One region of the Thiohalobacter thiocyanaticus genome, then DNA from elsewhere that is predicted to be linked to it. Evidence: riboswitches for the same ligand, from Rfam matches in the RefSeq annotation. Region 1 holds a riboswitch; each other region holds the start of a gene.
The links. A riboswitch is a leader RNA that binds a small molecule or an ion and turns the genes downstream of it on or off. The one in region 1 is predicted to bind cobalamin.
Positions count from the first base shown of each region.

Region 2: it holds a riboswitch for cobalamin, as region 1 does, so the genes downstream of both, CFK21_RS05575 (ribonucleoside-diphosphate reductase subunit alpha) here and CFK21_RS01285 (TonB-dependent receptor) in region 1, are expected to answer to the same signal.
Region 3: it holds a riboswitch for cobalamin, as region 1 does, so the genes downstream of both, CFK21_RS13550 (TonB-dependent receptor domain-containing protein) here and CFK21_RS01285 (TonB-dependent receptor) in region 1, are expected to answer to the same signal.

Region 1 covers NZ_AP018052.1:271,456-281,487, forward strand. The annotation lists gene CFK21_RS01245 (sucrose synthase) at 1-1,340, shown strand, start outside; gene CFK21_RS01250 (hypothetical protein) at 1,487-1,762, opposite strand; gene CFK21_RS01255 (NADPH-dependent FMN reductase) at 1,945-2,559, shown strand; gene CFK21_RS01260 (RND transporter) at 2,562-2,786, shown strand; gene CFK21_RS15445 (hypothetical protein) at 2,971-3,150, opposite strand; gene CFK21_RS01270 (ATP-binding cassette domain-containing protein) at 3,230-5,125, opposite strand; gene CFK21_RS01275 (gamma carbonic anhydrase family protein) at 5,254-5,790, shown strand; gene CFK21_RS01280 (RNA recognition motif domain-containing protein) at 5,966-6,322, shown strand; cobalamin riboswitch at 6,444-6,649, shown strand; gene CFK21_RS01285 (TonB-dependent receptor) at 6,903-8,879, shown strand; gene CFK21_RS01290 (VPLPA-CTERM sorting domain-containing protein) at 8,904-9,716, shown strand; gene CFK21_RS01295 (DUF4465 domain-containing protein) at 9,741-10,032, shown strand, end outside.
Region 2 covers NZ_AP018052.1:1,171,794-1,181,825, reverse strand. The annotation lists gene metE (5-methyltetrahydropteroyltriglutamate--homocysteine S-methyltransferase) at 1-73, opposite strand, end outside; gene CFK21_RS05580 (LysR family transcriptional regulator) at 175-1,065, shown strand; cobalamin riboswitch at 1,102-1,322, shown strand; gene CFK21_RS05575 (ribonucleoside-diphosphate reductase subunit alpha) at 1,462-4,314, shown strand; gene CFK21_RS05570 (ribonucleotide-diphosphate reductase subunit beta) at 4,424-5,620, shown strand; gene CFK21_RS05565 (ABC transporter ATP-binding protein) at 5,684-7,471, opposite strand; gene CFK21_RS05560 (DUF2470 domain-containing protein) at 7,534-7,857, opposite strand; gene CFK21_RS05555 (heme ABC transporter ATP-binding protein) at 7,880-8,728, opposite strand; gene CFK21_RS05550 (FecCD family ABC transporter permease) at 8,725-9,852, opposite strand; gene CFK21_RS05545 (heme/hemin ABC transporter substrate-binding protein) at 9,845-10,032, opposite strand, start outside.
Region 3 covers NZ_AP018052.1:2,918,436-2,928,467, reverse strand. The annotation lists gene CFK21_RS13575 (secondary thiamine-phosphate synthase enzyme YjbQ) at 1-55, shown strand, start outside; gene CFK21_RS13570 (cobyric acid synthase) at 68-1,534, opposite strand; gene CFK21_RS13565 (cobalamin-binding protein) at 1,588-2,454, shown strand; gene CFK21_RS13560 (cob(I)yrinic acid a,c-diamide adenosyltransferase) at 2,503-3,054, opposite strand; gene CFK21_RS13555 (energy transducer TonB) at 3,070-3,831, opposite strand; gene CFK21_RS13550 (TonB-dependent receptor domain-containing protein) at 3,831-5,672, opposite strand; cobalamin riboswitch at 5,787-6,000, opposite strand; partial or broken gene CFK21_RS13545 (hypothetical protein) at 6,109-6,560, shown strand; gene CFK21_RS13540 (ABC transporter ATP-binding protein) at 6,655-7,425, opposite strand; gene CFK21_RS13535 (FecCD family ABC transporter permease) at 7,422-8,417, opposite strand; gene CFK21_RS13530 (HAD family hydrolase) at 8,414-9,070, opposite strand; gene CFK21_RS13525 (RNA pyrophosphohydrolase) at 9,322-9,852, shown strand; gene ptsP (phosphoenolpyruvate--protein phosphotransferase) at 9,960-10,032, shown strand, end outside.

The sequences.
Region 1 (10,032 bases):
ACGCCTATATCCTGCGTGTGCCCTTCCGCAATCCCCAGGGCGAGGTCATTGCCCACTGGATCTCGCGCTTCGAGGTCTGGCCCTATCTGGAGACCTTCGCCCAGGACGCCGAACGCGAACTGCTGGCCGAACTGGGTTCGCGTCCCGATCTGATCATCGGCAACTACTCCGACGGCAACCTGGTCGCCACCCTGCTCTCCCAACGCCTGCACGTGACTCAGTGCAACATCGCCCACGCGCTGGAGAAGGCCAAGTACCTGTACTCCGATCTGTACTGGCATGACAACGAATCCGAATATCACTTCGCCGCTCAGTTCACCGCCGATCTGATCGCCATGAACTCGGCCGACTTCATCATCACCTCCACCTACCAGGAGATCGCCGGCGACGGCAAGAGCGTGGGCCAATACGAGAGCTACGGCAACTTCACCATGCCCGATCTGTACCGGGTGGTGAACGGCATCAACGTGTTCGATCCCAAGTTCAATATCGTGTCGCCCGGGGCCGATGTCGACACCTACTTTCCCTATCACAAAAGTGAGCGGCGAAAGCATGATCTGCAGGCGTCGTTGGAAGAGTTGATCTGCGGCGGGCCTGGAGAAAACGCCCGCGGCGAGTTCAGCGATCCCGACAAGCCTCTGATCTTCAGCATGGCGCGGCTGGATCACATCAAGAACATTACCGGCCTGGTGCAGTGGTACGCCGAATGCGCGCCGCTGCGCGAGACCGCCAACCTGCTGGTGGTGGCCGGTCACGTCGATGCGGCCAGATCCAATGACCGCGAGGAGCAGGCCCAGATCGCGCGTATGCACCAGCTGATGGACGAATACGGGCTGGACGGCCAGGTGCGCTGGCTCGGGTCACACCTGAACAAGCCCATGGCCGGCGAGTTGTACCGGGTGATCGCCGACCGGCGTGGCGTATTCGTGCAGCCGGCGCTGTTCGAGGCCTTCGGTCTGACTGTGATCGAGGCCATGAGCTCGGGCCTGCCCACCTTCGCCACCCGCTACGGTGGTCCGCTGGAGATCATCATCGACGGCGAGTCCGGCTTTCATATCGATCCCAACCACGGCGACGCCGCCGCCGAGCGGTTGCTGCAGTTCTTCCGCCGTTGCGGGAAGGATGCCGGTTACTGGGAGGGCATCTCCGAGGGCGGAATCAACCGGGTGGAGGCCTGCTACACCTGGCGGTTGTATGCCGAGCGCATGATGACCCTGTCGCGCATCTACGGCTTCTGGAAGTTCGTCACCAATCTGGAGCGTGACGAGACCCGCCGCTATCTGGAGATGTTCTACGCCCTGCAGTACCGGCCGCTGGCGCAGCGGGTGCTGCAGGGGTGAGGACGATTACGTCATTGCGAGCGCAGCGTGGCAATCTCGTAAGGCAGTATTTTTGGGTTGGAGATTGCCACGGCGCTACGCGCCTCGCAATGACGAAAGTATCAGCAATATAGAGAGGCTCAGCGTCCCTCATCCCGTTCCATGGACTAGGCCAGCTGTTGCAGAATCTGCTCCGGCTCCTGGGTCTGCTGCAGGATGCCGCGCACCCGGTTGAAGGCCTCGGCCGCGGTCTCGGGATGGGCGGCATAGGTGGTCAGGCGTTCGTATTTCCAGCCGGCCGCCTTCAGCACCCGGGTCTTGAACTGCGTACCCTCGACCCCGTTGCCGCCGATGGCAATCAGCGCGGTCTCGATCTCCTGGTGCGGCAGGCGCTCCAGGGTGATGCGGGTGAAATCCTCCGCGTTCACCTCGGTAAACTGCATCTGTGTATCCTTCTCTGTCTGGTGGTCGGACACGAACCGGCCCGTGAAACTGTGTCGTCCGCTGTGGCCGGGGCCTTGAGCCGGATCACGGGCGCGGACAAATACCCATTTCCATTCAGGGATTTACAGAATGGTATCCAGCCTTGATACACTGGCGCGGACAACAGAGGACAGGGGAAGACATGAAGCTCACCATCATCAGTGGCAGCCACCGGGAAGAGGCCCAGAGCCTGAAGGTGGCCGGATATGTTGAACGCACACTTCAGGAAAAACAGCTGTGCGAGGAGACCGCCTTGATCAGCCTCTCGGGCAATCCGCTGCCCCTGTGGGACCAGGGCATCTGGGACAAGGATCCGGCCTGGGAGGCGCACCTCAATCCCATCCGCGCCGAACTGTCCGCGAGCGATGGTTTCGTGGTGGTCTCGCCCGAGTGGCATGGCCAGGTCCCGGCCGGGCTGAAGAATTTCTTTCTCATGTGCAGCCGCTTCGAGGTCGGGCACAAGCCGGCGCTGATCGTCACCGTGTCCAGTGCCGACGGCGGCGCCTATCCGGTGGCCGAACTGCGCATGAGCAGCTACAAGAACAACCGCATCTGCTACATTCCTGAGCAGGTGATCGTGCGCAATGTGGAGAGCGTGCTCAACGACAACCCGGACGACAACAACCCGGATGCCGATCAATACTTCCGCGAACGCTTCGAGTGGAGCCTGGGCATCCTGCGCGAATACGCGCTGGCGCTGCGTCAGGTGCGCGCCAGCGGCGCAACCGACACGGACAAATTCAAGAACGGGATGTGAACATGATGCAGTGGCTGCAGCGCCTGCCCTGGGCTGTCCTGATCATCGGCACTCTCACCCTCGGTCTGGCGCCCTTCGTGCCCGAGCCGCACCTGGTCGAGAAACTGCGAATGCTGTTTCAGGGGCAGTTGAGCCGGCCGATCGATATCTTCGATCTGGTGATGCACGGCGCCTTTCCGGCGCTGCTGCTGGGCAAGGCCGCGCTGGTGGTGCGTAGGCCGGAATAAGGGCCGTGTGCCCCGTTTCCGGCGATGGACACGGTCACCGGCGGCATCGCCGGGAACGCTGTGCTTATCCCGGCCTACGTGTGGGTGTCTACCGCATCTTCGCAGCGTAGTAGGTCGGATTAGCCCGCAGGGCGTAATCCGACTCGGGCCGCGCCCCCGTCGGGTTACGCTGCGCTTACCCGACCTACGTGTCGTGATTGTCCGTATCCGCGTAGTCACTGCCCAGGTCGATGCCCAGTTCCTCGGCCACCGCCTGCCAGTAGGGCTCGGCCTCGCAGCTGCAGCAGTCGCACCAGGGCGCGATGCCATCGTGCATGCTGAGGCTGCGGCGCTTTTCCTTCCGCTCTGTCGTTTCGTCGTTCATGACCCGAGTGTAGGTCGGATCAAACGAGGTGCAAGCGAGGTTGCGCGGGTCGAGTGAAACGCAAAAGCCCAGCCGCACCCTACAATTGTTCTGCCTCGAGCTGCTCGGACAGTTCCAGCCAGCGCGTCTCCACCGTCTCCAGTTCCCGGTCGATCTCGGCCTTGTCCTGCAGGACCTGTTGCAGTTCGGGTTTGGCGTTCTCCTGGTACAGCGTGCTGTCTGCCAGGCGGTGTTCCAGTTCCTGTTGCCGGTCGGTCAGTCGTTCCAGCCGGGTTTCCAGGGATTTGAGCTCCTTGCGCAGCGGGGCGAGCTGGCGCCGCTGCTCGGCCTGGTCGCGGCGCTGCTGCTTGCGATCCGCGGGCCTGGTGCTGCCCGCCTGCGCCGGTTTTTCCTCTGCAGTACCCGCCTCGCGCTGCAGCAGCCAGCGCCGGTAGTCTTCCAGATCGCCGTCGAAGCGGGATAGCCGGCCGCTGTCGATCAGCCACAACTCGTCGGCGATGCTGCGCAGCAGGTGACGGTCGTGCGAGACCACCACCAGGCCGCCGGTGTATTCCTGCAGCGCCAGTTCCAGTGCCAGGCGCATTTCCAGATCCAGGTGATTGGTGGGTTCATCCAGTAACAGAAGGTTGGGTCGCTGATAAACGATCAAGGCCAGTGCCAGGCGTGCCTTCTCCCCGCCGGAGAAGGGGGCGACCTCAGCCAGCGCCTGGTCGCCGTGAAAGCCGAAGCCGCCGAGGAAGTCGCGCAGCTCCTGCTCCCGCGCCCGGGGATCGAGTGCCTGCAGGTGCTGCAGCGGGGAACGGTCAGGCCGCAGCTGCTCCAGCTGGTGCTGAGCGAAATAACCGACCGCCAGGTCCCTGGCCGGCAGCGCCTCCCCGGCAAGCACCGGCAGTTCACCGACCAGGCACTTGATCAGGGTGGATTTGCCGGCACCGTTCGGGCCGAGCAGGCCGATGCGTGCCTCCGGGGTGAGCGACAGTTTCACCTGTTCCAGCAGTGGCCGGCGGTCATAGCCGATGCTGCAGTCCTTCAGCTGCAGCAGCGGGTTGGGCAGCTTGCGTGGCGCCGGAAAACGGAAACGGAAGGGCGAGTCCACATGCGCCGGGGCGATCAGCTGCATGCGCTCCAGCGTTTTCAGGCGGCTCTGGGCCTGGCGTGCCTTGCTGGCCTTGGCACGGAAGCGCGCGACGAAACGCTCGATGTGGGCGACCTCGCGCTGCTGGCGTTCAAAGGCGCTCTGCTGCTGCGCCAGTTGTTCGGCATGCTGGCGCTCGAAGCTGCTGTAGTTGCCGCTGTAGAGGGTGATCGAACCCCGTTCGAAGTGAGCCACGGTATCGACGATGGCATCGAGAAAGTCGCGGTCGTGCGAGATCAGCAGCAGGGTACCGGGATAGGCGCGCAGCCAGTCCTCCAGCCACATGACCGCATCCAGATCCAGGTGGTTGGTCGGCTCGTCCAGCAGCAGCAGATCGGAGGGGCTCATCAACGCGCGGGCCAGATTCAGGCGCATGCGCCAGCCGCCGGAAAACTCGGTGACCGGCCGATCATGACTGGCATCGGCAAAGCCGAGGCCGTGCAGCAGGCGGGCGGCGCGATGGCGGGCGCGGTAGCCGTCGATGGCCTCGAACTCGGCATGCAGGGCGGGCAGCCGGTCCGGAATAGGGTCGCGTTCGGCAGCGGCGATGGCCTGGTGAAGTTCCCACCAGCGGGCGTCGCCCTGCAGGACATGCTCGATGGCGCTGGCATCGGTGGACGGCATTTCCTGCGCCACACCGGCGATCACCCAGTCGGGCGGCAGTGTGAGTTCGCCGCCGTCGGGCGGCAGCACGCCCTGGATGAGATTGAACAGACTGGTCTTGCCGCAGCCATTGGCGCCGGTGATCCCGACCTTCTGGCCGGGATGAACGCGCAGCGAGACATCCTGCAGCAGCATCCGGTCGCCGCGCTGCAGGGCGAGATTCTTCAGTTCCAGCATGGAGGCGGCATTCTACTCCAATGCAACCGCACCGGCATCGAAGTACCCCGGGATGGCCGGGTGTCGCATTACTCCCCCTGCTTGCATAGACTGTCTGCCAGCACAGCCTACGAAGGATTGCCCCACCCATGCCCATCCGCACATTCGAGACCCACACCCCTGTCATCGATGGCTCCGCCTACGTCGATCCCACCGCGCTGGTCATCGGTCAGGTGGAGATCGGGGCGGACAGTTCGCTCTGGCCCAACGTGGTGGCCCGCGGCGATATTCATCACATTAAAATAGGGGCCAGCACCAATATTCAAGATGGCTCTGTTCTTCATGTCACCCACGACAGCGAGTTCGCGCCCGGCGGGCATCCACTGGAGATCGGTCACGCCGTCACAGTGGGCCACATGGTGGTGCTGCACGGCTGTACAATCGAAGATAACTGTCTGATTGGAATGGGTTCCATGATCATGGACGGGGCGCGTGTCCAGACCGGGGCCATGCTGGGGGCAGGCAGCCTGGTTCCACCCGGCAAGGTGCTGGACGGGGGCTGGCTGTGGGTAGGCCGACCGGCCAAAGCGGTGCGGGAGCTGACCGAACAGGAAACCCTGTTTCTGGAATACTCTGCGCGGCATTATGCCCGGCTCAAGGATCGCCACCTGGCGGGCAGCGACTGACTGGCGGGGACGGGAAAAAGGCCCTACAATCAAACCGGGAAGGCGATCAATGTGATGCCTGGCCAACATCAGGCCCGCGGGCGGCAGCATGGGCCCTGCCGCAGAGCCCCGACAGGAATCTTTCTCTACCAGGGATGTCGAAGAACAACACAGGCCCTGGTTTCAGGAGAAAGCCATGATGCTATTCATCGGTAATCTGCCCCAGTCGGCCACCACGGCGCGGCTCGCCGATGCTCTGCGCCTGGGGCATGAGGATGCTCACCGCCTGCGCATTATCCGCAAGCCCGGCCGTCACGGCGGAGTGCAGCGCTATGCTGTGCTGCAGGTGCGCACCCCGGCCGCGGCCAACCGGTTGCTGGGGCGCAGCAACAAGATCAAGCTCAACGGTCAGCCGCTGGAGTTGCGCGAGTTCTGCAAGCGCATTGCCAACAACGAACGCCGCGCGCTGAACTGGCGCAGCAAGACCTGGCCGCATGCCGAGCGTCGCTGCAACGAACGTCGCTGCACCGCAGGCGAACGACAGGCCGCCTGACAGCCCCCCGGCCGCGCCGGGGTGGACAGCCATCGGTGCCGCCGCAACCGCGGCGTGTGCATGCGCGTTGCCCCGTCCTTTACGCCATCCCGATTTGACTTCATGCAGATTCATGACTAAGGTGTGCACACCGTAGACAGGTGCTGGCAAGCTGTTCAGTGTTGCCAGTGAAACGGGAAGCCGGTGAGAAACCGGCACTGCCCCCGCAACGGTAATTGGGTCAAGGCGCTTCATCCAGGCCACTGTGCGCAAGCATGGGAAGGCGAAGCGTCGAGCCGTACGGCTCTACCCATAAGTCCGGAGACCGGCCTGCCTACTACGCTGCATCCGCATGACGGAGGCGGCGGCACTCGGCGCTACGGAGGGTATCGCCAGGGGCAGGCTACCCGCCAATCGCACTGGCGTTTCGCCTTTCTCCCGATTTGTCCTCCGCGGCGCGTGTATGCGTGTACTGGCGGAGGGCCAAATGTGTAATCCCGGACGACCCCGGCATGCCGGGCGGTCGATAATTCCACTACTATGCAGCGTCCATGATGCATCGGTCCTGGCCCGACTCGGTGCGTTCTGTCTCGGCCTGACGGTGCTGTCCGTCAGCGCGGACGAGCCGTTCGAACTGGACGATATCGTGGTCACTGCGGCCTCCCCGGATACACCTGTACTGGCCACGCCGCGCAGCGTTTCGGTCATCACGGCGCGCGACCTTGACAATGCCACCACCACCGATCTGGCCGAACTGCTGTCGCGCGAGGCCAATGTCAATCTGCGCAGCTTTTTCGGCGGCAACAAGTATTCCAATATCGACATCCGCGGCATGGGCGAGACCAGTGTCAGCAATGTCATTTTCCAGGTTGACGGCTTCCGTCTGAATGCGCCCGATCTGTCGGGTGCGGATCTGTCGAGCATTCCGCTGTCGCAGATCGAGCGTATCGAAATCCTGCGCGGCGCCAACGGGGTGCGCTATGGCGACGGTGCGGTCGGCGGTGTGGTCAATATCATCACCGGCCAGCCGCAGGCCGGAGTGCAGGGTCATGCTGAATATACCCGGGGTTCATTTGACAGTGACGCGACCACGGCGGATATCAGTGTGGGCGGACGCCATGCCCGCGCACGCCTGAGCCTGGCGCATGCCGACAGCGACGGCCACCGGGTCAACAGCGCCAGCCGCGAACGCGATGCCGCGCTGCGGCTGAATCTGTATCCACTGCCGGCGCTGGAGCTTGATCTGCGCGCGAGCTACCACGACGACCGGTTCGGTTTTCCCGGGCCGGTGAGCCAGACGGCGTTCCAGACACGGGAGGGCCGCGAAGGCTCCAACTCGCCGAACGACTTCAGCGAAACCACCGATCATCGCTATCAGGCACGGCTGGGCGCCGACCTGAACCGCTACGGGCGCCTCACCCTGCACGCCAATGTGCGCGACCGGGACAACCCCTATGTGCTGGGCTACACCCCGCTACTCAGCATCGAGGATCAGCAGGGCGAGATTTCCGAACGCTCACAGCATGTCGGCCTCGAGCATACCGTCGCCGTCACAGCGGCCGGGCTGCCGCTGGACATCGCCTGGGGCGCGACCGGCTTTTTCAGCGACTATGTCCGGCGCGAGAACGGCACCGATGTACCGGACCAGAGTAAGCGCACCGCCGGAGACATTGAGGAGGCGGCCGCCCACATCATTATCGACGCCGCGCCGGCCGATGCCTGGCTGCTCAGTGCCGGCTATCGCCTCGATCGCTTCCGGGTCGAGCGGCTGGATGAAAGGCTGGTACAGCTCTATACCGGCACCTTTCCCTTTTTCATTCCGGCGGGTGCGCAGTGGCAGAACACGCTGGATGAAACCACCACCTGGCACAATAACGCCGGCGAGATCGGCCTGAGCTGGCTGCCCACCGACAGCCTTGCCGCCTATCTCAACTATGCCCGCAGCTTCCGCAATCCCAACATCGACGAACTGGCCCTGTCCGCCCCCGAGCTCGCGCCCCAGTCCGGCTGGCAGGCGGAGGCCGGCCTGCGCTATCGCCGGCGCTGGCTGGAGGCGGCGGTGTCGGTGTTTCACATTGCCATCGACGACGAGATCTATTACGGCGAGGAGCCGTCCACCGGCGCGCGGGTCAATCGCAACTACCAGGACACCACGCTGCGCACCGGCGCCGAACTGGAACTGAAATTGCGCACGCTTCCCGATCTCTATCTCTGGGGCAATCTGTCCTATACCGATGCGCGTTTCGAGGACAGCGGCAACGCCATCCCGCATGTCCCGCAGCTGCAGGCCAATGTCGGGCTGGAATGGGTGCCGGTGCCGGAGGTCTCAGTGGTGCTGAGTTCCAGCTACACCGGCTCGCGTTTCGATGGCAACGACCTGAACAATGACCTGTATGCAAAGCTCGATGCCTACCAGGTCGCCGATCTGAAGCTGAGTTGGGAGCATCGGGCGGTTCGGCTGTTTGCCGGCGCGAACAACCTGTTCGACGAGGTCTACAGCACAGTCGGTTACAGCGAGAACTACTACCCCATGCCCGAGCGGAATTTCCATGCCGGGCTGGCAGTCACCCTCAACTGAACGACAAGCAAAAAGGAGAAGGAAATGAAAAAACTGCTTCCCGTTATGTTATCCGCCTGCCTGCCCGGTGTGGCGGTTGCGGGTCCCTTCGCGCCCGCCGCCGGTCAGAGCGGCAGCACCGCCATACATATGAACGATCCGATCTTTGCCGGCTGGGCCAGCGGGTGGCAGGACTACCTGCCGGGCAGCAATGTCGATGCGCAATGGCAGACGCCGCAGAAGGCCCTGGGCAAGGCGGTGGGAGATTCCTACGACATCGTCTCGCTGGGACGAGGCGGATCGATCACCCTGACCTTCGACGCCCCCATCGTCGACGGCCCCGGCGCCGACTTTGCCGTGTTCGAGAACAGCTTCAGTGACACCTTCCTGGAATTGGCCACGGTGGAGGTGTCCTCCGACGGAATCAACTTCAGCCGGTTCAGCGGCTACTCCCTGACCGCGTCGCCGGTCGGCGGCTTCGGCGCGGTCGATCCCACCAATATCCACGGTTATGCCGGCAAGTACCGCCAGGGCTACGGCACGCCGTTCGATCTGGGCGATCTGGTGGCGGCCAGCATGCTGGATCTGAACAACATCCAGTATGTGCGGCTGGTCGACATCGTCGGAGACGGTAGCTTCATGGACGACACGCCGGCCGCTGCAGGCGGCCCGCGCCCGGTGTACGACCCCTATCCCACCGTCCAGAGCGCCGGCTTCGACCTCGATGCCATCGGCACGATCAATGCCGGCGTCGCGACCTCGCCGGTCCCGCTGCCAGCCGCGGCATGGCTGTTCCTGAGCGGAATGGCCGGGCTGGGCGTCATCGGACGCCGGCGCACACGTGCCCGGACAGAATAAGATAACACAAGAGGAGTCGATAACATGCAATTGGAACAGAAAACAGCACTCACGGCCGGAATCATGCTCCTGGCCAGCGGCGCTGCCGGCGCCGCCACCGTCAGCGGCTTCGATGACCTGGCACTGGCGCCCGAGTCCTATCACGCCGGCGTGACCGGCGCCCTGTACACGCCCAATACCACCAGCTTCACCAGCGGCCCGGCCACCTATTACAACGAGGCCACCGACTGGGGGGGTAGCACCTCCTGGCAGGGTTGGGCCTACTCCAACACCACCGACACGAGCACGCCCGGCTACCTGAATCAGTACAGCGCCT
Region 2 (10,032 bases), 900 kb from region 1:
ACTGTTCGGTGGCGAATTTCAGTTCGCGCCGATGGCCGATACGGGGAAAACCGAGATTATGCGTCGTGGTCATGGTGTCTTCTGCCTCTTGTTCTGAATGAGGCCGCGGAGTATGGTGCCCGACACTTAAATGAATCAATCTCAATATTTTCATTATTTAATTGAATTTTATTCATGACGATCGAGATCCGGCACCTCCGCACCCTCGCCGCCCTCGCGGCCAGCGGCAGCCTGGCGCAGGCGGCGGAGCGAGTGCATCTGACCCAGTCGGCACTGTCTCACCAGCTTCGCACCCTGGAGGATCACTACGGGGTGACGCTGCTCCATCGCGGCAGTCGGCCGATCCGCCTCACTCCGGCCGGCGAACGTGTGCTCGCGCTCGCGCAGGAAGTCCTGCCGGCGCTGGAGCAGGTCGAACACAGTCTGCTGGGAATCGCTGCCGGCCGAGTCGGCCGCCTCTATGTCACCATCGAATGCCATGCCTGCTTCGACTGGCTGCTGCCACTGCTGGAGGACTTCCGCCAGCGCTGGCCGGAAGTCGAGATCGACATCCGCACGCCGGACCACTTCGATGCCCTGCCCGCACTGATCGATGGCGACATCGACCTGGTCATCACCTCCGACCCCATCGAGCGGCCGAGGCTGGAGTTCCAGCCGTTGTTCGACTATCGCGCCCTCCTGGCCATGCCGACCGACCATCCGCTGGTTGAACGCGACTGGATCCGCCCGCAGGACCTGGCCGACCAGGCACTCATCACCTACCCCGTCCCGCAGCAGCGGCTGGATATCTTCACCCACTTCCTCGATCCGGCCGGTGTGACGCCGGCGCAGGTCCGCCAATGCGAACTGACCGCCGTCCTGTTGCAGTTGGTGGCCAGCCGCCGCGGCCTGGCTGCGCTGCCCGACTGGGTCCTGCGCCCGGCTCTGGAAGCCGATCGCCTGGCGGCCCGGCCGCTGGGCCCGCAAGGCATGGGCGGGCGCATGTACGCGGCCGTGCGGACCACCGAGGCCGAACTACCCTGGCTGGCAGACTTCATCGCCCTGGCGACGGCGGCCGAAAGATAGATCGCCACCCGCTTGAACCCCGCCCGATTATCTCCTATATTGGGCTTCACCTCCGGTGCGACCACTAGATATTGTGGTTGCGGCAACAGGGAACCCGGTGAGAATCCGGGGCTGTCGCGCAGCGGTATGGGGGAACGACGCCACAGGTGCAGCACGCACAGGCACTGTCCTTCGGGATGGGAAGCCGTGGCACAGGTGAACGGCAACCGCCGTTCGAGCCCCCGAGCCCGAATACCTGCCGGAGTGGATTCCACACGAATCCATGCACCCGGGTCTCGCGCCAAGGCCTCAGGGTGGCAGAGCCGCCAGATTTCCCGATCCCGGCCCGCCAGCCTCGCCCGCGCGTCTCCCGCTGTCATCGACACACTGCCACCACGCAGAGAGGGGGAGAGCATGCTGACAACCACCACCGCAACCGAATCGCCGACGCCGGCGGCCGCCCGGCGGCCGGAACCGGAACCGCCGACGCCAACCGGCTACCGCGTCATCCGCCGCAATGGCAAGGTCACCGCCTTCGACCGCAGCAAGATCGCCATTGCCATGACCAAGGCCTTCCTGGCCGTGGAAGGCGGCACCGCCGCGGCCTCCAGCCGGGTCCACGAGACCGTCGAGCAACTGACCGACCAGGTCATCGACGCGCTGTTCGGACGCGTGCCGGGCAGCGGCACCGTCCACATCGAGGACATCCAGGATCAGGTCGAACTGGCGCTGATGCGCGCCAGCGAGCACAAGACCGCCCGTGCCTATGTCCTGTACCGCCATCAGCAGGCCGAAAGACGCGCCGCCGGGCGCGCAGCGAGCGCGGGCCGGCCGGCCGAGGACGAGGCCGTACTCACGGTTACGCTCGATGACGGCAGCACCCGGCCGCTCGACCTGGCCCACATCGAAACCCTGATCGAGGAGGCGACCGCCGGGCTCACGGACGTGGACGCGGCCGCGGTGTTGCAGGAAGCCCGGCGCAACCTCTTCGACGGCATGCATGAGCGGGATGTCGGCCAGGCACTGGTCATGGCCGGGCGCATGATGATCGATCGCGAAGCCGACTACAGCCACGTCGCCGCCCGCCTGCTGCTCGACAACCTGCGGCGTGAGGCACTGGGCTTTGTAGGCGGCGGCAGCGCCCGGGTCACCCAGGCGGAAATGGCCACGCGCTATCCCGACTACTTCAAGGCCTGCATCCACCGCGGGGCGGAACTGGAACTGCTCGACAGCGAACTGACCCGCTTCGACCTGGATCGGCTCGGCGCCGCGCTCAAGCCCGAGCGCGATCTGCAGTTCACATATCTGGGTCTGCAGACCCTCTATGACCGCTACTTCATACACCATGACAAGACCCGCTTCGAACTGCCGCAGGCGTTTTTCATGCGTGTGGCCATGGGCCTGGCCAGCAACGAGATCGAGCGCGAGGCGCGGGCGATCGAGTTCTATGATCTGCTTTCCAGCTTCGACTTCATGAGCAGCACCCCGACCCTGTTCAACTCCGGCACCCTGCGCCCGCAGCTCTCCTCCTGCTATCTCACCACCCTTCCCGACAACCTCGACGGTATCTATTCCGGCATCCGCGACAATGCACTGCTGTCCAAGTTCGCCGGCGGTCTGGGCAACGACTGGACGCGGGTGCGCGGCATGGATGCCCACATCAAGGGCACCAACGGCAAGAGCCAGGGCGTGGTGCCATTCCTGAAAGTCGCCAACGACACCGCGGTGGCGGTCAACCAGGGCGGCAAGCGCAAGGGGGCCGTATGCGCCTATCTGGAGACCTGGCACATCGACATCGAGGATTTCCTGGAACTGCGCAAGAACACCGGCGACGAGCGCCGCCGCACCCATGACATGAATACCGCCAACTGGATCCCCGACCTGTTCATGAAACGGGTGGCCGAGGCGGCCGAGTGGACGCTTTTCTCACCCGACGAGGTGACCGATCTGCACGATCTCACCGGCCGGGAATTCGAACAGCGCTACACGGAATACGAAGCGAAGGCCGCGCGCGGCGAGATCCGTGTCTCGCGCCGGGTCCAAGCTGTGGAATTGTGGCGCAAGATGCTGTCCATGCTGTTCGAGACCGGTCATCCGTGGATGACCTTCAAGGACCCCTGCAACCTGCGCTCGCCGCAGCAGCATGTCGGCGTCGTGCATTCCTCCAACCTGTGCACCGAGATCACACTGAACACCTCGGATGACGAGATCGCGGTATGCAATCTCGGCTCCATCAACCTCGCGCGCCACGTCGGCGCCGACGGCCTGGATCCGGACAAGCTCGAACGCACCATCGGCACCGCCATGCGCATGCTCGACAACGTCATCGACTACAACTACTACTCGGTCCCGCAGGCGCGACGCGCCAATCTGCGCCACCGCCCGGTCGGGCTCGGCCTGATGGGGTTTCAGGATGCCCTGTATCAGCTCGACATCCCCTATGCCTCGATGGAGGCGGTGGAGTTTGCCGACCGCTCCATGGAAGCGGTGTCCTTTCATGCCATCAAGGCCTCGACCGACCTGGCCGAAGAGCGCGGCCGCTACCCGAGCTTCGACGGCTCGCTGTGGAGCCGGGGCATACTGCCCATCGACTCCCTCGCCCTGCTGGAGGAGGGACGCGACGGCTATCTGGATGTGGACCGCGAGTACACGCTGGACTGGGACAGCCTGCGCGAACGCGTCCGTCGCGTGGGCATGCGCAACTCCAATACCATGGCCATCGCCCCGACGGCGACCATCTCCAACATCTGCGGCGTGGGGCAGTCGATCGAGCCGACCTATCAGAACCTGTTCGTGAAATCCAACCTCTCGGGCGAGTTCACCGTCATCAACACCTACCTGGTGCGCGATCTCAAGGCGCACGGCCTGTGGGACGAGGTGATGGTCAACGACCTCAAGTACTACGACGGTTCGGTGCAGAAGATCGGCCGCATCCCGGAGGCGCTCAAGGCAAAGTACCTGAGCGCCTTCGAGATCGATCCGCGCTGGCTGGTCGAGGCTGCCGCCCGTCGGCAGAAATGGATCGACCAGGCCCAGAGCCTGAATCTGTACCTGGCCGAGCCCTCGGGACGCAAGCTCGACAACCTCTACAAGCTGGCCTGGGTGCGCGGGCTGAAGACCACCTACTACCTGCGTTCCATGGGGGCGACCGGGGTGGAGAAGCACGGCGCGGCGCCGGTCAGCGGCAGCATCACGGCAGCAGGCAGCACCGGCGCCGAAACCGCCAGCGCCTGTTCGATCCTCGACCCCGACTGCGAGGCCTGTCAGTAGGCGGGGAAACCCGCGCTCATCTCTGCCCGGCGCCATTGCGAGCGGCACGCTGCGCGCCTCGCAATGACGCAACATCACATTACGCAATTGCCCGAAAGAGGAGAACACGATGCTCAACTGGGACGACCCGCTCACTCAGGCTGGCCCGCAACACACGCCGCCGACCCAACCCGGCAAATTCAATCCTCAACCGGGATCGGCACACCCCGCCGGCACGGCGTCGGATGCGCATCCCGCCCCCGTCGAAGGTGCGCATGCGCGCACTACCGACACGGCCCTGCCCGGCATCACCCCCAGCGACCTCAAGCCGATCAATCCGGAAGACAAGCGCGTCATCAACGGCCACACCGACATCAATCAGCTGGCGCCGTTCAAGTACCCCTGGGCCTGGGACTATTTCATCAATGCCAACAAGAATCACTGGACACCGCTGGATATCGGCATGGCGCAGGACGTGCACGATTACCACTATTCCCTGACCTCGGAAGAGCGCCACGTCTACGAGAATGTTCTGGCCTACCTGACCACTTCCGATATCCTGGCCATGCGCAACATCGGCCTGGCGGTGATGGAGAAGATGTCGGCGCCGGAGTTGCAGATCTACCAGGCCCGCCAGGTGTACGAGGAATCCCTGCACACCTGGACCTATCAGCACTGCATCGAGTCGATCGGCCTGAACCAGGGCGAGATCTACAATCGCTATCGCGTCATCCCCGAGCTCAACCACAAGATCCGTATCGCCAATCAGCGCCTGGACACCGTGATGCGGCCCGATATCGATCTGCGCGAGCCGCAGGCCCTGAACGACTTCGTCATGGCCTATGTGTTCTTCGCCGCGGTGTTCGAGGGCACCTGGTTCTACAACGGTTTCACGCCGGTGTTTGCCCTGCAGCGACGCGGCCTGATGAAAGGCACGGCGGAGCAGCTGCAATACATCATGCGCGACGAGGTCCTGCACGCCTCCTTCGGCCTGCGCGTGGTCAAGCAGATCCTGCATGAAGAAAACATCCGACTCGATCCGCAGGCGGTGCGCGAGATGTGGGACGAGGCCGAGGCCGCCGAAACCGCCTATGCCCGGTTCCTGCTGCCCGAGCCCATCCTCGGTTATTCCGCCGACGCGCACATCGAGCAGTTCCGCTTCATCGCCAATCGCCGCGCCCGCAAGCTGGATCTGGACGACCCCTTCCCGGGCGCGGAAAACGCCCTGCCCTGGCTCGACGAGCAGGCCAATCTGCGCAAGGAGAAAAACTTCTTCGAGACCCGGGTCACGGAATACCAGACCGGCGGCGCCCTGAACTGGGACTGACGGTCTACGCCTGTCCCATGGCGGTGGCAGACGGATGTCTGCGACACCGGGCCGAATGAACCGCTAGGCGTACAACCGGCTGTACAGTCCACCCGCTTCGATCAACTCCCCGTGCCGGCCCTGCTCCACGATGCGGCCGGCCTCGAACACCAGCACGCGGTCGGCGCGGCGCACCGCGCTCAAGCGGTGGGCGATGATGAGCACGGTGCGTCCGGCCAGGAATTCCTCCAGGTCGTCGAGCAGCCGGGCTTCGGTCTCGGTATCGAGCGCGGAGGTGGCCTCGTCCAGGATCACCAGCTGCGGATCGCCCAACAGCATGCGGGCAATGGCCAGGCGCTGACGCTGGCCGCCCGACAGGCGCAGGCCCTGGCGGCCCAGTTCGGCATCGAGCCCGCCCGGCAGCTCCCGTACCACCTCCGCCAGCTGCGCCCGCTCCAGTGCCTGCCACAGCTGCGCATCGTCATACTCGCGCCCGAAGGTGAGATTACCGCGCACGCTGTCGTTGAAGATGGCCGGGTGCTGCAGCACGGTGGCGACATGCTCGCGTACGACATCCAGGCCGATATCGGCGACCGGCACATTGTCGAAGCGGATGGTGCCGGCCGTGGGCTGATACAGGCCGAGCAATGCCTGTACCAGCGTGGACTTGCCGCCGCCGCTGGCGCCGACCAGCGCCACCCGCTGGCCGGCCGGGATGTCGAGACTGATGCCGTCCAGAATCGGCTCTTCATCACGATAGGCGAAATGCAGATCCTCGATGCGTACGGCCACGCCGCGCTTGTCCGTGAAGGGATTCTTCCGCCCGGCATAGCCAGGCTCCGCGCGCAGGCCGAGGAAGCCGTTGATGCGCTCCAGCGCGGCACGGGCGCCGTAATAGGCATACTGGATGCCGAGGATGTCCTGCACCGGCGTCATCATGTACCAGAGGTAGGCGAACACCGCCATCATCTGGCCGATGCTCAGGTCGGAATACACCACCATCAGCATGCTCGCGGCGCGGAACAGATCGAACCCGAGCAGGAAGATGAAGAACGACAGCCGGCCGGCAGCATCGCTCTTCCAGGAAAAGGCGGCCGAGTCGCTGCGCACGCGCGCGGCCCGATCGATCACCCGCTGCAGGTAATGCTGTTCGCGGTTGGCCGCGCGGATCTGCTGGATCGCATCCAGGGTCTCGGTCAGGGCACCCTGGAACTGCTCGAAGGCCTGGTTCTCGCGCCGCTTGAGGTGCTTGACCCGGGTGCCGAGCTTGACGCTGAACCAGATCACCATCGGGTTCAGGAACAGGATCAGCAACGCCAGCTGCCAGTGCAGCCACAGCAGCACCGCGGTCACGCCCACCAGCGACAGCACTGCGATAAGGAACCTGGCCACCGCCATGCCGATGAAGTTGTCGATCGAATTCAGGTCGGTGACGAAGTAGGAACTCACCGCACCGCTGCCGCGGGTCTCGTATTCGCTCATGGAGATGCGCCGCAGCCGCTGCAGCAGATCGCGGCGGATGACGAACACCACGTCCTTGGCGATCAGACTGAACTGGCGCGTCTGCCATACGTTCAGCAACACCGAGACGAAGCGCAGGGCGACGGTGAGCAGCAGGATGGCGCCGATGTAAAGCACCGGCCCGTGCCAGGCGGACGGGAACAGCTGGTCCATCCAGCCCACCAGCGTACCCGGCTGTTCCAGCAGCACCTCGTCGACCAGCAACGGAAGCATCAGCGGCAGCGGCACGCTGGCCAGCACCGCCAGCACGGCGATGGCATGGGCGGCGACGAGCTCGCGGCGATGGCGCAGGACCAGCGCCAGGACCCGGGACCAGTCGTAGCCGGCGGTGGCAGAGTTATGGGTAGTCATGCAGCGTCCATAGGGCAGGCGACATCATCGATTCTACCCCATGTCCCTGGCCTGGACCGCCGTCAATGCGGCGCCGGCACGGCCAGCCCCAGCCGCTGCCGCGCCACCTTCGCCATCTCCACCAGCACGGGGCGGATCTGTGCCTTGCCGGTGAGCGGTTCGGTGAAGGGAATCCGGCCCAGGACCCGGCCCTGGTCGGTGTGATATTCCACCGACATCGCATCGCGGTCAATGTCCAGCAACCGCGCCGCGGTGGCTGCCTGAACCCCGAGGAAGGCATGCACATAATTGAGCACGGCATCGGCATGATCCTCATTCATGTGTTCGATCATGCGCGCCTTCTCCTCGGCGGCGAGAAAGTCGGTGTCCGTCTGCGTCTGGCTCATGCTGTCGCTCCTTTACCTGTCACTATGAATTGATCGCCGAAGGCCACGCCGCCGGCGTGGTCGGCGCATCGGCCCTGTCCGTCTGCGGCCGGGCGATCAGCACCGGCTGTTCCGGCACGGTGGGATGCGGCAGACGCAGCAGCGGGATGCCGAACACCTCGCTAAGGAACGCCGGCTGCATGACCTCGCCCACTGGCCCCTGGCGCCGGAGCCGGCCCTGCTGCAGTACCGCCACCCGGTCGGCATAACCGGCCACCAGATTGAGATCGTGCAGAATGGCCAGCACCCCGATGCCCTGCTCACGGGCAAAGCGGCGCGCCACCCCGAGCACATGATGCTGATGCACCAGATCCAGCGCCGAGGTCGGCTCGTCCATCAGCAGATAGCGCGGGCCCTCCGTTGCCGGCTCCCAGATCTGGGTCAGCACCCGCGCCAGCTGCACCCGCTGGCGCTCACCGCCGGACAGGGTGGTATAGTCGCGCCCGGCCAGATGCTGCACATCGGCGGCGGTCAGCGCCGCGTTCACGATGTCGGAATTGTGCCCGGCCGGGGCGCCGGCATGCGGGCTGCGGCCCATCGCCACCACCTCGCGCACCCGGAAGGGAAAGTTGAGGCTGGAGTGCTGCGGCAGTACCGCCCGCATCCGCGCCAGACTCCGGTGCGGCCAGTCGGCCAGCGCCCGGCCATTGATGCCGATCCGCCCCGCGGCCGGCGTGGTCTCTCCCGCCAGACATTTCAACAGGGTACTCTTGCCGGCGCCGTTGGGTCCGATCACCGCCAGCACCTCGCCGGGGGCGAGCCGGACACTGACGCCGTGCAGCAGGGCGCGCGCGCCGGCGTATACCGAAATGTCGCTGGCCTCAAGATTCATAATCCGCTCCGGTTGCGATAACGCAGCAACAGCCACAGGAAGAAGGGGCCGCCCAGCAGCGCGGTGATGATGCCGATGGGCAACTCGGCCGGCGCGACCAGGGTGCGCGCCAGCAGGTCGGCCAGCAGCAGCAGGGCCGCACCGAGCAGGGCGCAGGCCGGCAGCAGCAGGCGATGATCCGGACCGAACCACAGCCGCAGCAGATGCGGCACCACCAGGCCGACGAAACCGATCAGCCCGGCGAAGGCCACCGCGCCGCCCACCGCCAGCGCCACCAGCAGGATCAGCACTGTCTTGATCCGCTCCAATGGAAAGCCGATATGGCCCGCCTCGGCCTCGCCCAGCAGCACCGCATTGAGTGCCGGGGCGAAGGCCGGAATGGCCAGGATCGCGATCAGGCAGGCCACGGCCACCAGCGCCACCTGGTCCCAGGTCGCCCCGCCGAGGCTGCCCATGGACCAGAAGGTCAGGGTGCGCAGCTGGGCATCGTCGGCCAGGTAGGTCAACAGGCCGGTCGCCGCGCCGGCCACGGCATTGATGGCGATGCCGGCCAGCAGCAGGGTGGCGACGTCGGTGCCCGAATTGCCGCTGGCCAGGCGATAGACCAGCAGGGTCGCGCCCAGGCCGCCGGCGAAGGCCGCCAGCGGCAGCGCCACCATGACCGAATCCTCCAGCACGCCCTGCAGCAGGACATCACCCAGAACGATGACCAGGACCGCGCCCAGCACCGCCCCGCTGGAGACGCCGATCAGGGCCGGGTCGGCCAGCGGGTTGCGGAACAGACCCTGCATCGCCGCGCCCGAGACCGCCAGCGCGGCGCCCACCAGCATGCCCAGCACCATCCGCGGCGCCCGGATGCCCATCAACACCGCCTGCTGGTTGGCCTCGTAACTCCAGGGCAGGCTCAGCCCCAGGCCGTCGCCCAGAATGGCCAGCACCTGCAGCGGGGCGATCGCCACCGCCCCCTGGCCCAGCGCCAGCAGCGTCACCAGGCCAAGCAGCAGCGTCAGCCCCAGCAGCGGCCAGAGCAGGTGCCGGCCGGGACGCCGGTCCGCTGCCTCCCGGGGCTGCGGCGGGCGGGTCGCCGCCGGTACACCGCGCCGCAGCACCCGCGCCTCACTCATGCGCGGTCCCCGCCAGGTCCAGTTCCGGATGCAGCAGGGTCGCCAGGTCTTGCAGGGCCTGCGGCTGGCGCGGCCCGAACCCGAGCAGATAAAGCCCGTTCATGGTGACAATGCGCCGCTGCCGGCCCGCCGGGGTCAGCGCCACGCCGGGCATCTCCAGCACCCCCTCGACACCGCCCA
Region 3 (10,032 bases), 590 kb from region 1:
ACACCGCACCCAGGCCCATCGCCGGTCGGTGACGGTCACGGTGTACGGGGAATGACCGCCCGTCACATCAGCCGGCGTCCAGTCCGATGAGCTGCAGCAACTGCGCCTCGTCCATATGGGCCGCAATGGCATCGGCCATGCGTTCGATCCCGGCCTCGCGCAGCGTGGGATAATCCAGCGGCTCGGGATCATCCAGTCCGCCCCAGTGCAACAGGCTGCGGCAGGCATCCGGATGGTCGAACAGACCGTGCAGATAGGTGCCGAGGATCTGGCCGTCGTCCGACACGCAGCCTTCGTCGCGATCCTTCAGCCGCAGGGCCGGGCGCTGCAGGGCAGGCCCGGTGCTCTCGCCCATGTGGATCTCATAGCCCGTGACCGGCGCTTCATCATGCAGCAGACGACCCCGGCAGCGCCGCAGCTGTTTGTCCGGCCGCAACCGGGTGTGCAGCTCGAGCAGGCCGAAGCCGGCGCTGCTCCCCGGGGTGCCTTCCACTGCGTCCGTGTCATCGATGCTCCGGCCCAGCATCTGGAAGCCGCCGCAGATGCCGATCAATTTGCCGCCATAGCGCAGATGCCGCTGCAGATACTGCTGCCAGCCACGCGCCTGCAGCCGCGCCAGATCGGCGCGCACCTGCTTGCTGCCGGGCAGGATCACCAGGTCCGCCGGCGGCGGGGTGGCGTCGATCTGCACCCAGATGACATTGACCTGCGGATGCAGCCGCAGGCTGTCGAAATCGGTGTGGTTACTGATGTGCGGCAGGATGGGGATGACCACGTCGAGGCGGTCGTGGTCTGAGCCGGTCTGTTGTTCCGCCCGGATGGCGTCCTCGGCCTCCAGATGCAGGCCATGCAGCCAGGGCAGCACACCGAGCACGGGTTTGCCGCTGCTGCGGGTCAGCCAGTCCAGTCCGCCCTGCAGCAGCGCCATGTCGCCGCGGAAACGGTTGATGACGAAGCCGCGGGTGCGGGCACGCTCGCTGTCGGACAGCAGCGCCAGGGTGCCGTGGATGTGGGCGAACACGCCGCCGCGGTCGATGTCGGCGATCAGCGCCACCGGACAGTCCACCGCCTCGGCGAAGCCCATGTTGGCGATGTCGTTGTCGCGCAGATTGATCTCGGCCGGACTGCCGGCGCCTTCCACCAGCACGGCGTCATACTGCTGCGCCAGGCGGGCATAGGATTCCAGTACGGCCGCCCGCGCGCTGGCCTTGCAGGCGTGATAATCGACCGCGTCCATATTGCCGTAGACCTGCCCCTGGAGAATGATCTGCGCGGTGGTGTCGCTGCCGGGCTTGATCAGCACCGGGCTCATGTCGCTGTGCGGCTCCACGCCGGCGGCCTGGGCCTGTACCGCCTGGGCACGGCCGATCTCGCCGCCATCGACGGTGACCGCACTGTTGAGTGCCATGTTCTGGGGCTTGAAGGGGGCGACCCGGATGCCGCGCCGGCGCAGCCAGCGGCACAGGCCGGCGGTGAGCACGCTCTTGCCGGCATCCGAGGTGGTGCCCTGGATCATGAGGGTCGGTGTGTTCATGTCATGCAATGTGTGCGGACGGTATACTGGTTCGGATGAAAGCGGTTCGTGTCATGTCTCTGTGGCTGGTTCTGGCATTCCCGGCCGCGTGCGTTGCTGCCGGGGTCCGGGTCGAGGACATGTCGGGACAGGCCCTTGTCCTGGACGCGCCGGCACAGCGCATTGTCAGCCTGGCGCCGTCCCTGACTGAACTGGCCTATGCGGCGGGCGCCGGTGAACGCCTGGTCGGCGCCGTCGCCTACAGCGATTACCCGGCACCGGCCCGGCGTCTGCCTGCTGTGGGCAATGCCAACAGGATCGACCTGGAGGCCGTCCTTGCCCTGCAGCCGGATGTTGTCCTGGCCTGGGGCAGCGGCAACCCGCCCGCCCAACTGGCCCGGTTCCGGCAACTGGGCATCCCGGTCTTCATCGCCGAGCCGCACAGCCTGGACGATATTGCGCTGCTGCTGGAACGCATCGGGGTGCTGGCGGGCACACGGGCCCGCGCCGATCAGGCGGCACGGGAGTTCCGGGCCCGGCGGGATGCGTTGCGGGCACGCTACAGTGACCGGCCGGTGGTGCGGGTGTTCTACGAGGTCTGGCACCGGCCGTTGATGACGGTCAACGGCGACCACACCATCAGCGCCGTGATCCGTCTGTGCGGCGGCCGCAACCTGTTCGCCGACCTGCCCCAGCTGTCCGGGCAGGTGGCCCTGGAAGCGGTGCTGGCCGCCGATCCGGATGCCATTGTCGCCGGCGGCATGGACGCAACGCGTCCCGAGTGGCTGGATCACTGGCAGCGCTGGCCGCGGCTGCGCGCGGTGCGCAATGCGCATATCTTTCATATCCCGCCCGATCTGATTCACCGCCACAGCCCGCGCATCCTCGACGGCGCGGAGCGCATGTGCGAATTGCTGGAGCAGGTGCGGCAGTCTCAGTAGTGGGTGCTGTCGGCTTTCACTGCGCTCAGCTGCAACCTGCGGTGTGGGTTATCCGTTTCTTCCGCGCTGCCACAGTACGTCCGCCTCGCCCGCCAGGCGGTTCAGATGGCGGGCCAGCACGAACAGCAGATCGGACAGGCGGTTGAGGTACTGCAGGGCGGCCGGATTCACAGCGGTGCTGCGCGCCAGGCTGACCAGCCGGCGTTCGGCCCGGCGGCAGACGGTGCGGGCCAGGTGGCAGTGGGCGGCGGCCGGGACGCCGCCCGGCAGGATGAATTCCTCCAGGTATCCCAGCTCGGCGTTCATGGTGTCGAGCCAGGCCTCCAGGCGCCGGATATGCCCGTCGCCGATCGCGACCAACTCCGGTACGCAGAGCTCGCCGCCCAGGTCGAACAGGTCATGCTGAATGGCATTGATGCCCTCGCGGACTTCCGCTGGCAGTGACTGTGCCGCCAGTATTCCCAGCATACTGTTGAGTTCGTCGACCGTGCCGAAGGCCTCGACCCGGGCGTCGTCCTTGTCCACGCGTGAGCCGTCGCCCAGCCCGGTGCAGCCGTCGTCGCCGGTACGGGTGTAGATTTTGGACAGGCGGTGACCCATGATGTGTTCCCTCTTTCAGTGCAATCGATAGGCGACCGGCAGCTGCAGGTCCACCGGGTGGGCGGCATTGTAGGCCACCTGCCGGACCGAGCGCAGGGCGCTGAGCGCGGCCTGGTCGAGTACGGCGCGGCCGGAGCTTTCCAGGACTTCCACGTCATCGATGCGCCCGTCGCTGCGGACCTGGAAACCGAGCAGGACATCGCCTTCCCAGTTGCGCAGTCGGGCCAGGCGCGGATAGTAGAAATGCTGCTGCAGGGCGTCGCGGATCTCTTCGAGAACGGCGCTGCCCTGAACCTCGGCCCGCGTTTGCACCGGCGCTGTGGTGGCGGGCGCCGCCGCGCGCGGGGGCGGCAGCGGTTCGGCGCCTGTCGGGCGCCCGCCGCGCGCTGGTGCCGGTCGTTCAACCGACGCCTGCCGTTCGGGTTCGGTCCTGGTGGTCCCGGCCGCGGCGACGGGGTCGGGGTCGGGGGCGGCCGGCTGCGTTGCGGCTGACGCGTCCGGGGGACTTGCCTGGTGCGGGTCGCCGGCGGATTCTGCATCCCCGGCGGATTCTGCATCCCCGGCTTTGCGTATTGCGGCAGGCGCCGGCGGCCGCCGAGCGGGTGACGGCGCAGCGGTCAGCTGGATGGCCAGTGCGCCGCTGCGACTGCTCAGGGCCGGCACCTCATGCTGCAGCGGCGCCTGCCAGGCCAGCAGGCCCGCATGCAGCGCCAGCGATGCCAGGACAAGCCAGGGCAGCGGCTGCTGGTGCCAGGCATTGTCGGATCGAGGTTTCATCACTCTCCGTTATAGCGCACCGAGACGAACAGGGTGCGATCCAGCGTGTTCCAGTCGCCGGCGAAGCTGGAGGCCAGTACATAGTCCTTGTCGAACAGGTTTTCCACCCGTGCTTCGACCTGCCACCGGGGGGCGGGGCGATACCGGTAGGTCAGATTCACCAGCCCATAGCCGGCCAGGCGGGTGGTGGCGTTCTGGTCGTTGCGCTCGGAACGGGCCAGTGCCTCGATGCCGATGCCGTGCCGGCCGAAGTCGCGCTGCGCGGTCAGGTCCAGCGAATGCTCGGGCCGGCGGTCGAGTTGTTCGTCGTTGCTGTCGTTGGTCGCATCGAGGTAGGTGTAACCGGCGCCGAAGTTCCAGCCCGCCCAGTCGGCGGCGGCGATCAACTCCAGGCCGCGGATGGTGGCATCGCGCACATTGGCCGGACTGGAGGTGAAGGTGCTCGTACCGGTCTGGACGGTGCTCCATTCGATCAGGTTCTTCAGGTCGGTATGAAAAAGATTCGCTTCGGTGCGGACCTTCCCGAAGGTATGGCGCAGACCGAATTCAGCGGTTTGCGATTCCTCCGGTTGCAGATCCGGATTGCCCTGGATGATGTAGGTGGTGCCGAAGAAGCTGTCCACACTGCGTGGCCAGAACAGGCCGTTGACCGTCGGGGCCTTGAACGCCGTGCCGTAGGAGGCGATCACGCGGGTGCCGGTCGGGAGGTCGTGTCCCCAGGCGATATTGCCCGTGGTCTCGTTGCCGAACTCGCTGTGGTGATCGTAGCGCAGGCCCAGGGTCCAGTCGCTCGCCAGGGCGCTGAACTGATGCTGGACGAAGCCGGCACTGTTGTAGATGTTCTCGTCGATGACGCCGTTGCGGTCCTTGCTTGCCTCGTCCACCCAGTAGTCGATACCGGCGGTGAACAGACCGTTGAATACCGTGAGATCGTTCTGCCAGCTCGCACTGCGGCGTTTGGTCTGAATCACGGCCGGCGAGGTCGGGCTGGCGGAATCCGTTTCATCCAGGGCATAGCCCAGGGTCAGGGACTGGCTCCATACCGCAGTCGTCATGTGTTCCAGCTTCAGGCTGGCGGCCTGGTTCCTGTAATCGATGTCGCCGGTGGCGGGGTCGAGTTCATTGGTGCCGTGGGCATGGGTCAGGTTGAAACGCATCGCCAGCCCCGGCATCAGTTCACCGTCCAGTCCAAGCGCAGCATGCAGGTTGTCGTAGCCGTGCTTCTCGCTGGCCTGGTCGAGGGTGCGGATCCCGTCGGTGTCCAGGGCGCCGGCCTGCAGGCTGTAGCGCCAGCGCTTGCCGCCGCCGATGCCGGCCTCGATCTCGCGGGTATCGTCGCCGCCGTAGCCGATGCGCGCGGTCGGTCCCTCGTTCCGGCGGGTGAAGATCTGGATTACGCCGCCCACGGCATCGGAACCGTACAGACTGGCGCGGGGGCCGCGCACGACCTCGATGCGCTCGATCTGGTCCGGACGCAGATTGCCCCAGTTGAAGGTGCCGAGGGTGGCAGAGGCGGCACGCACACCGTCGATCAGTACCAGCACATGATCGGAATTGGTGCCGCGGATGAAGACGGAATCGGTCTTGCCTATGCCACCGCTGGTACTGATGTGAATGCCGGCCTTCGCGCGCAGCAGTTCCACCGTGGACCTGGCCTGGCTGCGCTCGATTTCGTCCCGATCGATGACCGTGACCGAGGCCAGGCTCTGATCGGCGGTCTGTGCCGTCCGGGTTGCGGTAACGATGACCTGGGCCATTTCTTCCGAGTCGGCCGCGGGCGCGGCAGGCGAGATGAATCCGGAAGCGGCCGTGATTGCGGCCGCGAGCGTGTTTCTGAACATCGATTTCTCCCAACGCACGCCCGTCCGCGTGCGGATGATTATTGTGAGTGCATGGCAAGGGAAAGGTGTTGCGTGGGAGAGGTGGATGCCACGCGGGCACCACCCTCCGCAGTGCCACCTGGGATACCTCGGGCCGGTCTCCGGGCTCGCGAGCAGGAAGTATGCTTCCCTGACCTGTCGCCTTCCCACGCGTACGCAGTGGCACTGTGACAGGTCTTGACTCGCCTACCGTTGCGGGGGCAGCGCCGGAATTGAATCCAGGGGATTCGCGCCGGCTTCCCGTTTCACCGCGCTGTGAAGGCGCGGCACCCGAGGCATTTCAAGTGGCCGGAACTTTACGCGGCGGCCGATGGCCGGTCAAGTTGACACGGCCGGCTTGACCTGTTCGTCGGCCGGGGTAGACTGGCATACCAATCGGTATGTTAGGAGTTCGGGCATGAGCCGGAATGCACCCGCGGTTTCACAGAATCCCTTTCTTGCCGCCTTTCGGGGCAGCTTCTACGGCGTGCTGCGCTGGCCCCAGCTGGATGAGCTCTGGCAGCGGCTGCGCGACGATGCCGATGGCGGCTGGTACATCTATGCCGTCGGTGAGACGCCGCCCGGGACCTCAGCCACGGCAGAACAGTTGGCCCGTTTCATCGATGAAGTGGACGTACTGCTGCGCCGTGAGCATGAAGAGGACTACTGCGGCATTGTCTACACCGATTCCTTCGATCAGCCCACCTATGTGAAGATCTTCGATCCCAACAACCTGGGTGTGAGCTGCGGCTTCTCCGACAATCCCCCAAGCCCGGCTGGATCCTGTCCAAGCTCAAGCCCGCGGATCTCGAAGCGGACATGCCCCTGCCCGGCAATCGCCGCCGCTGGTGGCAACGTTTGTTCGGATAGACGGGGATGAACATGGGCTGCGCGGAATTATGTCGTACTGGCTGCGATTGAACGCGAATACATCCCCCCCTTCTTGTCGCTGCCGACCGTTTGATCAGAGTTGCGGAAACCAGAACCGGCCACCATCCGCTGCGACCGACTGCATCGGCCAGGCATAGAGCCGGCTGAGGTTCCCGGTATTGAGCAGCTCGTCGACCGGGCCCTGCAGGCAGGTGCCGTCCGGCATCAGCATCAGGACGTGATTGCAGAAACGGGCGGCCAGATTCACATCGTGCAGCACCAGTAGGGCGGCCTTGTCGCTGTGGTCCAGGCTCCGGCGCACGCGCTGCAGTACATCGAGCTGGCGGCGCAGGTCGAGGTGGTTGGTCGGCTCGTCCAGCAGCAGCAGGGCCGGGTCCTGCACCAGCAGGGTGGCGAAGGCCAGGCGCCGGCGCTCGCCGCCGGACAGGGTCTGGATGTTGCGTTCGGCCAGCGCCAGCAACTCGAGCTCCCCCAGGATCTGATCGACCCGCGCCACTTCCTCGCGCCCCTCCCACTGCCAGCCGCCCAGATGCGGATAGCGTCCCAGCAGGGCGGCCTCGCGCAGCTGCAGGGGAAAGGGGTCGTGATTGTCCTGCGGCATCAGGCCCAGGCGCCGGGCCAGGGGCTTGCGCGCAAAGGATTCGAGCGGCTGTTCGTCGATGAGGATGCGGCCGGTCTCCGGCTGGCGCAGTCGCGCCAGGCAGTGCAGCAGGGTGGTCTTGCCCGAGCCGTTGGGGCCGAGGATGGCCCAGCACTGACCCGGTTCCACCGCCAGGTCCAGGCCCGCGACCAGGCGCCGCGGACCGATATTGATGCCGAGCTGTTCGGCGCGCAGCAGGCTCATGCCGGCTCCGTGGCCCGCGCCTGGCGGGTGAGCAGGTACAGGAACAGCGGCACGCCGAGAAAGGCGGTGACCACGCCCACCGGCAGCTGCTGGGGCGCGAGCAGGGTACGGCCGAGGGTGTCGGCCAGCACCAGCAGACTGCCGCCGGCCAGCGCCGCGGCGGGAATGAGGAAGCGATGGTCGCGGATGCCCAGCAGCCGGATCAGGTGCGGGATCACCAGCCCGACGAAGCCGATGCTGCCCGCCTGACTCACGGCCAGGGCGGTGGCCAGGGCCGCCAGCACATACAGCAGCACCAGGGTGTGGCCGACGGCCGCACCCAGCGTGGCCGCCGTACTCTGGCCCAGCAACAGCAGGTTGAGGGTGCGGCCCAGCCCGACGGCAACCACGAGCAACAGCAGCAGCCACAGACCGCCCAGGCGGATCGGGGCGGCGGTGTTCAGATCCCCCATGAGCCAGAACAGCAGGCCGTGCACCCGTTCGGCCGGGGCGATGGTGAGCAGGAAGGTGATGATCGCGCCCCAGCCGGCGGCGACCACGATGCCGGTCAGCAGCAGCCGGTGGCTGTGCCAGCGCTGCAGGCCGCCGCCGAGTTGGAATACCACGAGGGTGGAGAGCAGGGCGCCGGCAAAGGCCAGGGTCTGTACCGCCAGGCCGGACAGGCCCAGCAGCAGGGCGCCGAGCGCACCCACCGCCGCGCCGCCGGAGGTGCCCAGTACATAGGGGTCGGCCAGCGGATTGCGCAGCAGCACCTGCATCAGCACCCCGGCCAGGGCCAGCAGACCGCCGACCTGGAAGGCCAGCAGGGCGCGCGGCAGGCGCAGTTCCCAGACCAGGGTCCGGGGCCAGTCGGGGCCGCGATCCAGCAGGGCCTGGAGGATGGCCGCCGGCCCCAACTCCACACTGCCCAGGCCGGCGGCCAGCAGCAGAGTCAGTCCGCTGAGCAGCGCGAGCAGCAGCAGGAGCGACAGCGGGCGCGACGGCACACTCATTCCCGCAGACTGATCACCGGCCAGCCCCGGGCCAGTGCGGTATGGCGCAGGGTATCGTCGGGATCGACCGCCACCGGGTGGGTGACCCGCTCCAGCAGCGGCAGGTCATTGTGCGAATCGCTGTAGAACCAGCTGCGGTCCAGGTCCGCGCCGTTCGCCTGCAGCCACTGCTCCAGCCGCTTGACCTTGCCGGCCTGGAAACAGGGGATGTCGAAGCTGCGGCCGGTGTAGACCCCGTCGTGCTGTTCCACCTCGGTGGCCAGCAGGTGCTCGACCCCGAAGCGCTCGGCAATGGGCGCGGTGATGAAGCGGTTGGTGGCGGTGATGATGACCAGGGTGTCACCCGCGCTGCGGTGGCGTTCCAGCAGATCGCGGGCGGCCGGCAGCATGATGGGTTCGATCAGTTCCCTTACGAAGGCCTCGCGCCAGCGATGCAGCTGCGCCGGCGGATGCTCGGCCAGCGGGCGCAGGGAGAAGGCGAGAAAGGCCTGGATGTCCAGCGTGCCCGCCTGATACTGCTGGTAGAAGCGGTGGTTTTCCTGTTCGTAGAGATCGGCGTCGACGATGCCGTTCTCGACCAGGAACCGGCCCCACAGATAGTCGCTGTCCCCGCCCAGCAGGGTGTTGTCGAGATCGAACAGGGCCAGTGCCACCGGCGGCTCTCCTTGGTGTGGGTCGAAGATGTATGCGCTTGCCTTGCCAGCGGGCATTCTACTGGAAGCCTCCGTCGCGTCGCATCCGTGCCGCCCGCCACAGGCGCTTCCGGCTGCGGCGGCGAGGGGTAGGTCACATTCAAATTCAAGTGCTTAGCGGCGATCGTATGCATGGCGGGGTACGATTTGCCGCCCGACCGGGCTTTATGTGAAAATAGAAATGTCGGAAATCCTGCCTGAAGGGTGTGCAAGTGATTGATCCGGATGGATATCGTCCCAATGTCGGCATCATCCTGAGTAATCAGGAGGGGGAACTGCTGTGGGCGCGCCGTCTGGGTCAGAATGCCTGGCAATTCCCCCAGGGCGGTATCCGCACCGACGAGACCCCCGAGGAGGCGCTCTTTCGCGAGTTGCATGAGGAGGTCGGACTCTCACCCCTGCATGTCGAGATCATCGGCGCGACCCGCGGCTGGCTGCGTTACCGTCTGCCCGACCGCTACATCCGCCGTCATTCGCGGCCCCTGTGCATCGGCCAGAAGCAGGTCTGGTTCCTGCTCCGGCTGTTGGGCGAAGAGGCGGATGTGCGGCTCAACGCCACCGATCATCCCGAGTTCGACGACTGGCGCTGGGTCGATTACTGGCGGCCTCTGCACGAGGTGGTGCCGTTCAAGCGCGGTGTATACAAGCGTGCCCTGCGCGAACTGGCGCCGCTGCTGTTTCCCGGCGGTGCGCCGCCGCTGCCGCGCAACCGCCATCGCTTCGCGACCCGCGCCCGACGCTGACCCGCCCCAATCCCCACCTGCCCCGTGGACGTTAGCGCCGCGCCCCGGATCTGGGACATAATCCCCTCACTATTCTGATAAAGGCCTGAGGCATGCCCCCAGCCGATATGTTCGACAGCCTGCGCCGGATCATCCAGGCGGTGAATGCGGCGCCGGACCTGAACACCGCGCTCAATATCA